Regions from separate parts of the Brenneria sp. L3-3C-1 genome, predicted to be linked through region 4. Evidence: predicted binding sites of a transcription regulator. Region 4 holds the regulator's gene; each other region holds the start of a gene.

The links. Region 4 encodes LexA, which represses DNA repair genes until DNA is damaged. Its sites were predicted from a motif close to TNCTGTATGTACATACAGNA; they were not measured.
Region 1: a site for LexA is predicted at 867-886, ahead of sulA (SOS-induced cell division inhibitor SulA). Genes of this name have one in related genera too.
Region 2: a site for LexA is predicted at 1,105-1,124, ahead of JG725_RS01385 (DNA translocase FtsK 4TM domain-containing protein). Genes of this name have one in related genera too.
Region 3: a site for LexA is predicted at 800-819, ahead of uvrA (excinuclease ABC subunit UvrA). Genes of this name have one in related genera too.

The regions. Positions count from the first base shown of each region.
Region 1 is NZ_JAEMHF010000001.1:1,047,112-1,049,318, forward strand. Features, by position in the region: gene yccS (YccS family putative transporter) at 1-37, shown strand, start outside; gene JG725_RS04665 (TfoX/Sxy family DNA transformation protein) at 59-685, opposite strand; gene sulA (SOS-induced cell division inhibitor SulA) at 908-1,414, shown strand; gene ompA (porin OmpA) at 1,777-2,207, shown strand, end outside.
Region 2 is NZ_JAEMHF010000001.1:302,708-304,914, reverse strand. Features, by position in the region: gene JG725_RS01385 (DNA translocase FtsK 4TM domain-containing protein) at 1-1,044, opposite strand, end outside; gene lrp (leucine-responsive transcriptional regulator Lrp) at 1,161-1,655, opposite strand; gene trxB (thioredoxin-disulfide reductase) at 2,185-2,207, shown strand, end outside.
Region 3 is NZ_JAEMHF010000011.1:146,665-148,871, reverse strand. Features, by position in the region: gene ssb1 (single-stranded DNA-binding protein SSB1) at 130-672, opposite strand; gene uvrA (excinuclease ABC subunit UvrA) at 907-2,207, shown strand, end outside.
Region 4 is NZ_JAEMHF010000005.1:25,812-28,018, reverse strand. Features, by position in the region: gene zur (zinc uptake transcriptional repressor Zur) at 24-533, shown strand; gene JG725_RS11795 (DUF3861 family protein) at 590-868, opposite strand; gene lexA (transcriptional repressor LexA) at 1,138-1,746, opposite strand; gene JG725_RS11785 (diacylglycerol kinase) at 1,856-2,207, opposite strand, start outside.

The DNA.
Region 1 (2,207 bases), on a different contig from region 4:
ACTGACTCAATTAAAAAATGACATGGTTAAGTTGTAAAACAACGAAGGCGGTATTCCATCAATGCTTGTACCTTTTAAAAGAAGAAGGCGCGTGGTGCTCATACCATTCCAACAGCTCCTTACGAATACCATTTGGCAATGCCGCCTGATGCGTGCCGCATATTGCGCCAGCAAGCGCCAACAATATATTGACGCTGAGATTGCCTTTGACCGCCCGCAATTTCAGATAACTGTTTTTGGCGCCATATTGCTGTAACTCGTCAATGTTCTTTATGCCTACCTTCCATAGTAAACGTTCAAGATCGTGATTGAGATTAGGTAAATCCTTTAGGCGTCCACCTCCGCTTTTAGCCGATTTGTCATACTGCGCGCCCGCCAGGGACAATCTGGCGAAGTTCAACAGTTGCATATGGTTTTCCCATAGCGATTCATCAACAAGATAATAACTTAGCGGAATCGGTATTCCCCGCTTGGTATAGATAAGATGAGGCATATTACGATCGTGGAAGTGCTTTTCATCTCTTTTGCTGGCACGCAGATAAAGCTCGCCGCCCAATACTAATCCGAAAATAATATTATTTGCTGCGATACTGTAGCCACCGAATTGGGAACGCGAGGTGATGTCCCCTAAAGATGCAAAATAGCACTTAGATTGCAAAATCCTTTTTTCACTTAACTGTTTCATTACTGTGATCCTTAGTATTGAAATAACCAATCCCTGTCAGACTGCAATATCTCTAACAGGAACAAGTAATTAACCACAGGGTAAAGGCGGCTTCAAACATAAAATGAGCTTGCTGAGCGTTGCATGCTGAATATGCGAGGCGCTTTGAAAAAATCAGGTTGATTTTCACCCACGCACAGGATACTGTATATGCATACAGTAACACTATAGGTGGAGCTCATTATGCGTACTCAATCATTCAGTTCTTACAAGATTCAACAGTCGCCGTTTTCCGATCGCCAACCTGCCGTGACCCCTTCTGCATCCTGTGGAGGAATTATCAGCGAAATAGTTTACAGTGCCGATCAACCCATAGTTACGCATTTGCTGCTCCCCCTGTTGCAGCAGTTAGCCACTCAATCACGCTGGCTGCTTTGGTTGTCTCCCCAACAAAAGATTAGCCGTCCCTGGTTACAACAATCGGGGCTGCCGCTAGATAAAATTATTCAGTTGAATCACATCAACCCCGTATTGACGGTTGATGCCATGGAAAAAGCCTTATTGACGGGAAATTACAGTGCCGTACTGTGCTGGCTTCCTACCGAGTTGACCGAAGAAGAAAGGGTAAGATTGCGTCAGGCAGCCCAGTCAGGAAACACGTATGGTTTCATTATGCGGCCGGAAAACGCAAATTTTGGCCCCTATAGACTGTTTCCCAGCATGAAAATTCACTCAACTTTGTATCATTAATAAAATTAAGAATTTTCTCATGCGTTTTAATGGGAAATTAGAACATATCCCGGCAGAGCGCCATTTCACGGCCTCCGGGATGCGTTCGGTTCGAAAGAAAACCAGTGATATCTGTCAAAATCATCTACTATTTGTTAGTAAGTATGTATGAATCGTTAATTTTTTTATGATACGAATCACATCATACTTGTAACTTTCTCATCTCGTTGTAGACTTTAACACGCTGGAGTTGCTCTTTTATAACGCCAATTTACTTGGTAGTGAGTAATAAATAAGAGCAAGGTCTCCTGTTAAAGGATTTTAACCAAAGGTTGATTAGCCTTCCGAGTTAATGGCCGATTTGGATGATAATGAGGCGTAAAATGAAAAAAACAGCTATCGCAATTGCAGTGGCACTGGCAGGCTTCGCTACCGTAGCTCAAGCCGCACCAAAAGATAATACCTGGTACACCGGTGGTAAACTGGGCTGGTCTCAGTTCCATGATACCGGCCTGTATGGCAACGGTTATAATGTAGATGGAGCCGAAGAAAACCAGTTGGGCGCAGGTGCGTTCCTGGGTTACCAAGCCAATGAATACTTAGGTTTTGAACTGGGTTATGACTGGCTGGGCCGTATGAAATATAGCGGCGGTCTTGGCGGTGGAGCATATAAAGCTCAGGGCGTTCAGCTTGCAGCTAAACTGAGCTACCCGGTAGCCACCGATCTGGACGTTTATACCCGTCTGGGCGGTATGGTATGGCGTGTAGACAGTAATGACCACGCAGGTCACAGCAACGATGACACCGGCGTTTC
Region 2 (2,207 bases), on a different contig from region 4:
GGCATAAGGCGCCCGATCGATAGGCTGCGCGACCTGCGATTGCGCAATCGGCGGCGTATCCGCACTGCCGGATGGGTGGTAGGCTTCCGCGCCGTCGTCATGGGCCGCGGGAACGGGCGTCGGCACCTCAAAAGAATACAACGGCGGATTGAGCGTTGAAGCGACATCAATTTGCTGCCGGGCGGCGGGTTGCTCCGGCATGCCCTGCTGCGTGTCCATCGCCAGAGACGCCACGAGCGACGAATCCGATGAGGGGGCGGCCGCTGGCTGCTCGCCGCCCTGCTCCGCCGGACGTGTTTCGTGGGTTGCCGAGGCTATCGACGGCGCCGAGAATAAAACATCATCATCGCTGTCGGCCGACGTTACGGACAGATCTTCCCGACGATCGACGGACTCGGAAGACAGCGGTTCAGGCAGGTTATCGCTGCGCGAGCGATTAGACATGAACGTCAGACAGCCCAATACCGCCGAACCTATTTTTTCGGCGATGGTCAACCATGACCAACCGGTAAACAGCGTCAGGCCCGCGGCCCAGACGCACAGTAATATCAGCGTCGCCCCCATGCCGTTAAAGCGGGGAACCATCGAACTGCTCAGCAGGCTGCCCAATACGCCGCCGGAGGCAAAATAGTAGAGGTCGTCAATATTCAACGCCGCCAGGCCGCAGGAGGTCAGAATCAGCGCCAGAGTGCCAATCAGGCGCAACGAAAATGTAAAGTAGTCGATCGCGCTCTGGTTATCGCGATGACGAAAAGCCGACCAGCACAGACACAACATTATCGGCGGAATGGCATAAGCCAACACGCCAAAAACAAAAAACAAGGTATCCGCCAGCCAGGCGCCCGCTACGCCGCCGAGGTTATGGATAGGTTCGTGCCACGCGGTTTGCGACCAACTGGGGTCAGAAGGACTAAAACTAAGCAACGCGACGCTTAGATAAACAGCAAAAAGCGCCACTACGATCAATATCGCTTCAAGTAAACGGCGAGAACCACTGAGTTTTCTCAGGGTAATGTCTTTATCTTCTGTGTATTCCTGGCTCAAGCGTCTCTCCAGGGGCCTGTAAAGGTTTATGACAAAGCGCCGAGAAAAACCCGGCGCTGAAACTGTATAAATTCACAGGAGTGTAGCTGAATTTATCGGGTTTTGCACCCATGCATTTATCGGGTCTTAATGACCAAACGATTGCTTTGTTTAACTTCTTCCATCACCACATAGGTGCGGGTGTCGTTCACACCCGGCAATCGAAGCAGCGTCTCGCCCAACAACTTACGATAGGCGGACATATCCGGTACACGGGTTTTCAACAGATAGTCGAAATCGCCGGAAACCAGATGACACTCCTGAATTTCTTCAAGCTTTTGCACTGCCGAATTAAATTGCTCAAACACATCGGGCGCGCCGCGATTTAGCGTAATTTCAACGAACACCAGCAGCGATGCATCCAGATAGTGTGGATTCAGCAGCGCGGTATAGCCATTAATAAACCCCTGCCGTTCCAGGCGACGTACGCGCTCCAGGCAAGGCGTCGGCGATAGTCCCACTCGTTTGGACAGCTCGACATTAGAAATACGTCCGTCTTTTTGTAATTCGTTCAGGATATTGCGATCGATACGATCGAGGTCTTTTCCTGGCCGTTTTTTAGTCTCTACCATTATTATTGTCTCTCTCACTCTTCCTTGCACCTGCTACACTCCGACCAACTTCAATGTATCAGAGCCACCCTAAAGAAGACCCGCTGTCAATTTTGTATATCAAAAGTCATTGTCTCTTTCCGCCGCTGTCTGTCATCGTCATGCGCTAGTGGTAAAATGTCGAACCAGGCAAAAACGAATTGTCCGTGGCTTAAAGACCAGCCAGCCAGACGACGAATAAAAAGCCGAGCTTTTAACTATTCACATACAAAAAATTTCCTCTTACCCAGATGTTTTCGCAAAAGCACAGCGGATTGTCAAAGCAAAACAACTAAAATCAGAAGAAAGTACCAGATTAGATAAGGCAAACGCGTATTGTGGGGCGCATTCAGTCATTTTACTTATGAATGTGGCTGATCTATCAGCCATTTATCGTCGCAATAGCCACCAACGATTAAACCTATAGCTAACAACTTCGCCACATACTTTTTTTACTTCGGTAATTTCCTTACAATCACGTTAATCTCCGTCATCATGAAATGAGGAACTCATGAGTACCGTTAAACACCACAA
Region 3 (2,207 bases), on a different contig from region 4:
TACAAGGTACACTTTATGTGAAAAATCACCAATTTATACAAGACACTTTTTCCGACGATAGAAACAAAAAACCCCTGAATTAACAGGGGTCTGCGTATGAATTCTTTACAAATAACTCACAAGTTAACTCTAGAACGGAATATCGTCGTCAAAATCCATTGGCGGTTCGTTGCCGGCGGCCGGGGCGTTGTTCTGTGCCGGGCGCGATGGCTGCGCTTGCGCGCCGCCGCTGAATTGATTGCCGCCCTGCGGCTGTTGCGGCTGACCCCAACTGCCTGACTGTTGTCCGCCCGCGCCGCCGCCCGCAGGTGCGCCGCCGCCTTGACGACCGCCCAGCATTTGCATGGTGCCGCCAACGTTAACCACCACTTCGGTGGTGTAGCGGTCTGCGCCCGACTGATCGGTCCATTTGCGGGTTTGCAGCGCGCCCTCAATGTAAACCTGAGAGCCTTTACGCAGATATTCACCCGCGACTTCAGCCAGTTTGCCGAACAGCACCACACGATGCCATTCGGTTTTCTCTTTCTGCTCGCCGGTTTGCTTGTCGCGCCAGCTATCGGACGTGGCCAGCGTGATGTTGGCAACGGCACCGCCATTCGGCATATAGCGAACTTCCGGGTCTTGCCCCAGATGTCCGACAAGAATCACTTTATTAACGCCTCTGCTGGCCATGCTCGTGTCTCCTGATGAATCCAATTTATATGAGTATAAACGATCGATTTTAGCATGATAAAAGTATCTATCATACCTGCGAGGCTGAATCAAAAATGAATGCGCAGATTGCAACGTTTGCATCTGATACTGGATATTCATTCAGCTTTTTTTGTGCCATAATTGCATGTTTCGTACCGGTTGTCTCCATCAGAGAGATGATGCAAAACTGTGTTTATTCCGGGAAGTGTGTGAATGGATAAGATCGAAGTTCGTGGTGCCCGTACTCATAATCTCAAGAATATCAATCTGATAATCCCTCGCGACAAGCTGATAGTGATCACCGGATTATCGGGTTCAGGTAAGTCATCGTTGGCGTTTGATACGTTGTATGCCGAAGGGCAGCGGCGTTACGTCGAATCACTCTCTGCTTATGCGCGTCAGTTTTTGTCGCTGATGGAGAAGCCGGACGTCGATCATATCGAAGGGTTGTCGCCCGCCATTTCCATCGAGCAGAAGTCCACTTCGCACAACCCGCGTTCCACCGTCGGCACTATTACCGAAATTCACGACTACCTGCGCCTGCTGTTTGCCCGCGTCGGCGAACCGCGCTGCCCGCAGCATGACGTCCCGCTGGATGCGCAGACGGTCAGTCAGATGGTGGATAACGTGCTGGCGCAGCCGGAAGGCAAGCGGGTGATGCTGCTGGCGCCGATTGTGAAAGATCGCAAAGGCGAGCACAGCAAGACGCTGGAAAACCTGGCGACGCAGGGTTATATCCGGGCGCGTATTGACGGCGAAGTGTGCGATCTTTCCGATCCTCCGAAGCTGGAATTGCAGAAAAAACATACCATTGAAGTGGTTGTGGACCGTTTCAAAGTGCGTGACGATTTGGCGCAGCGTCTGGCGGAGTCGTTTGAAACCGCGCTGGAGTTGTCCGGCGGCAGCGCGGTGGTCGCCGATATGGACGACCCGACCGTGCCGGAATTGTTGTTCTCCGCGAATTTTGCCTGCCCGGTGTGCGGTTACAGCATGCATGAACTGGAACCGCGTATGTTCTCGTTCAATAATCCGGCGGGTGCTTGCCCAACCTGCGATGGGCTGGGCGTTCAGCAGTTTTTCGATCCCGCCCGCGTGGTGCAGAATGTGGAATTATCCCTGGCGGGCGGCGCGATTCGCGGCTGGGATCGTCGTAACTTCTATTATTTCCAGATGTTGCGTTCGCTGGCGGAACACTACAAATTTGATGTTGATGTCCCGTTTGACAGGCTGAGCGAATCGGTTCAAAAACTGATTCTGTACGGCTCAGGCAAGGAAAACGTCGAGTTTAAATATATTAACGACCGTGGTGATACCTCGGTGCGCCGTCACCCGTTCGAAGGGGTGCTGCATAATATGGAGCGCCGCTATAAAGAAACGGAATCCAGTGCGGTGCGTGAAGAACTGGCGAAATTTATCAGCAATCGCCCCTGCGCCAACTGCCGCGGTACGCGTCTGCGTGAAGAAGCGCGCCATGTGTTTGTCGAACAAACCACGCTGCCGCAGATTTCTGATAT
Region 4 (2,207 bases):
CAACGCGTCAGGGTTATACGGCGATGGATTCAACCAATCAGGACAAACTACTTGCCCAGGCTGAACAGATTTGTCAGCACCGTGGCGTACGGCTGACGCCGCAGCGGCTGGAAGTGTTACGCCTGATGATGCAACAGGCCGGCGCTATCAGCGCTTACGACCTGCTTGATCTATTACGGATATCCGAACCGCAAGCCAAGCCGCCGACGGTATACCGCGCGCTGGATTTTCTTCTGGAGCAGGGGTTTATTCACCGGGTGGAGTCAAACAATAGCTATGTGCTTTGCCATCATATCGACAGTCACAGTCACACCTCCGCGCTATTTATCTGCGATCGTTGCGGTCAGGTGACCGAACGGCAGACTGAAGGCGTGGAAGAAACGCTGCGTGATTTGGCGCAACAGGCCGGGTTTACCTTGCACCACAGCGTTATTGAAGCACATGGATTCTGTGAGGGTTGTCAGGAAGTCGCCTTGTGCAAACAGCCGGATCATTGCGATCACGACCATACGGTGCCAATCAAAAAGCGCTAGCCCGACCTGTTTAACAGCGAATCGGGCACGTTCGCCGTGCCCCGCCAGAATTTGGTTTACTGGCTGTTTTTTATACTCTTCTTAAAATCACCAATAAACTCTTTTAAAGCCGGATGTATTTTTTTGAACATCTCGTCTTTCCTGTTAAGCATGACGACCTCGCCAAACAATTTCATACCGATTAAAAATGGATAAATATGCTCTTCGGGAAGCGCTGTTTTACCATCGGACAAAGAAATGACTTTGATGAGATCATCATGCGAGGTGAACTGAAATGAGATTTCATTCTCAGGCTGTTCCGTATCTTTTACGGTAATGACATAATTTTTCGACATAGGCTAATTCCACTTAATGCAGGTGTGATTATAAAGAGGTTCATTCTCCCGCTACACCATACAAGAAATTGCCGGACGAAACCTACGTTTTCATATCGCGCTATGATGAGATCCTTCCGCCGCGTTTTCAGGCTTCCACGACATACCTCATTTTCCCCGCGCGATCTGTTGCATCGGGGCGTTTGCGCATATAAGGGATTAAGCAATATCGCCCCGGAATCGAAGCGATAGAGAAGACGCGTCAGCGCCGCCGTTGTAAAAGACGGCAATCAGCTCCAGTCGCCATTGCGGATCACGCCGACGGCCAGACCTTCAATAGAGAAATTCTGCTCGCGCAGATCGACGACGATAGGTGAAAATTCATCGTTTTCAGCCAGAAGATGAATGGTATTACCTTGTTTTTTTAGTCGTTTTACTGTCACTTCATCTTCAATGCGCGCCACGACAACCTGCCCGTTACGGACATCTTGCGTTTTATGGACGGCCAGCAAATCCCCATCCATAATGCCGATATCTTTCATCGACATGCCGCTCACGCGTAGAAGGAAATCGGCACTCGGCTTGAACATTGACGGATCGACCTGGTAATGACACTCAATGTGCTGCTGCGCCAAAAGCGGCTCACCTGCCGCGACGCGACCAATCAACGGAATGCCAGCCTCTTCTTCCATCAGCAAGCGAATACCGCGCGATGCGCCGGATACAATTTCAATGACGCCTTTACGCGCCAAGGCTTTTAAATGCTCCTCGGCAGCGTTCGGCGAACGAAATCCTAGCTGCTGGGCGATTTCCGCACGTGTTGGCGGCATACCGGTGTGCGCAATATGATCGCGGATCAGGTCATAAACCTGCTGCTGTCTGGCTGTTAATGCTTTCATTCCGCCCCCTGGTTGTTTATACAGTTTCGCTGTGAGTATATACAGGTCATTGCCAATTGGGAACCGGGATGTGCGTAAAGCGCCGGTTTTTATTAAGTTATGCAATCCTTCAGGCAAAATTTTGCCAAAGAATACTGCCCCAGACGACAGCCGCCAACAGTATGGCGACAAACACCGCGGCCGAACCGATGTCCTTTGCCCGACCGGATAACTCATGCCGTTCAGTACCAATACGATCGACCACCGCTTCAATCGCGCTGTTCGCCAGTTCAAACAGCATAATCAATACCACGACGGCGATCAGGAGTAATTTCTCGACCAGCGTCACGGGCAGTAGGCAAGCGATAATCGTGGCAATAATGGTCAACCCGGTTTCCTGACGGAACGCCGCCTCATGCAGCCATGCCTGCTTTAATCCTTGCAGAGAATAGCCCATTGCCTTGATTATCCGGGTCAGCCCC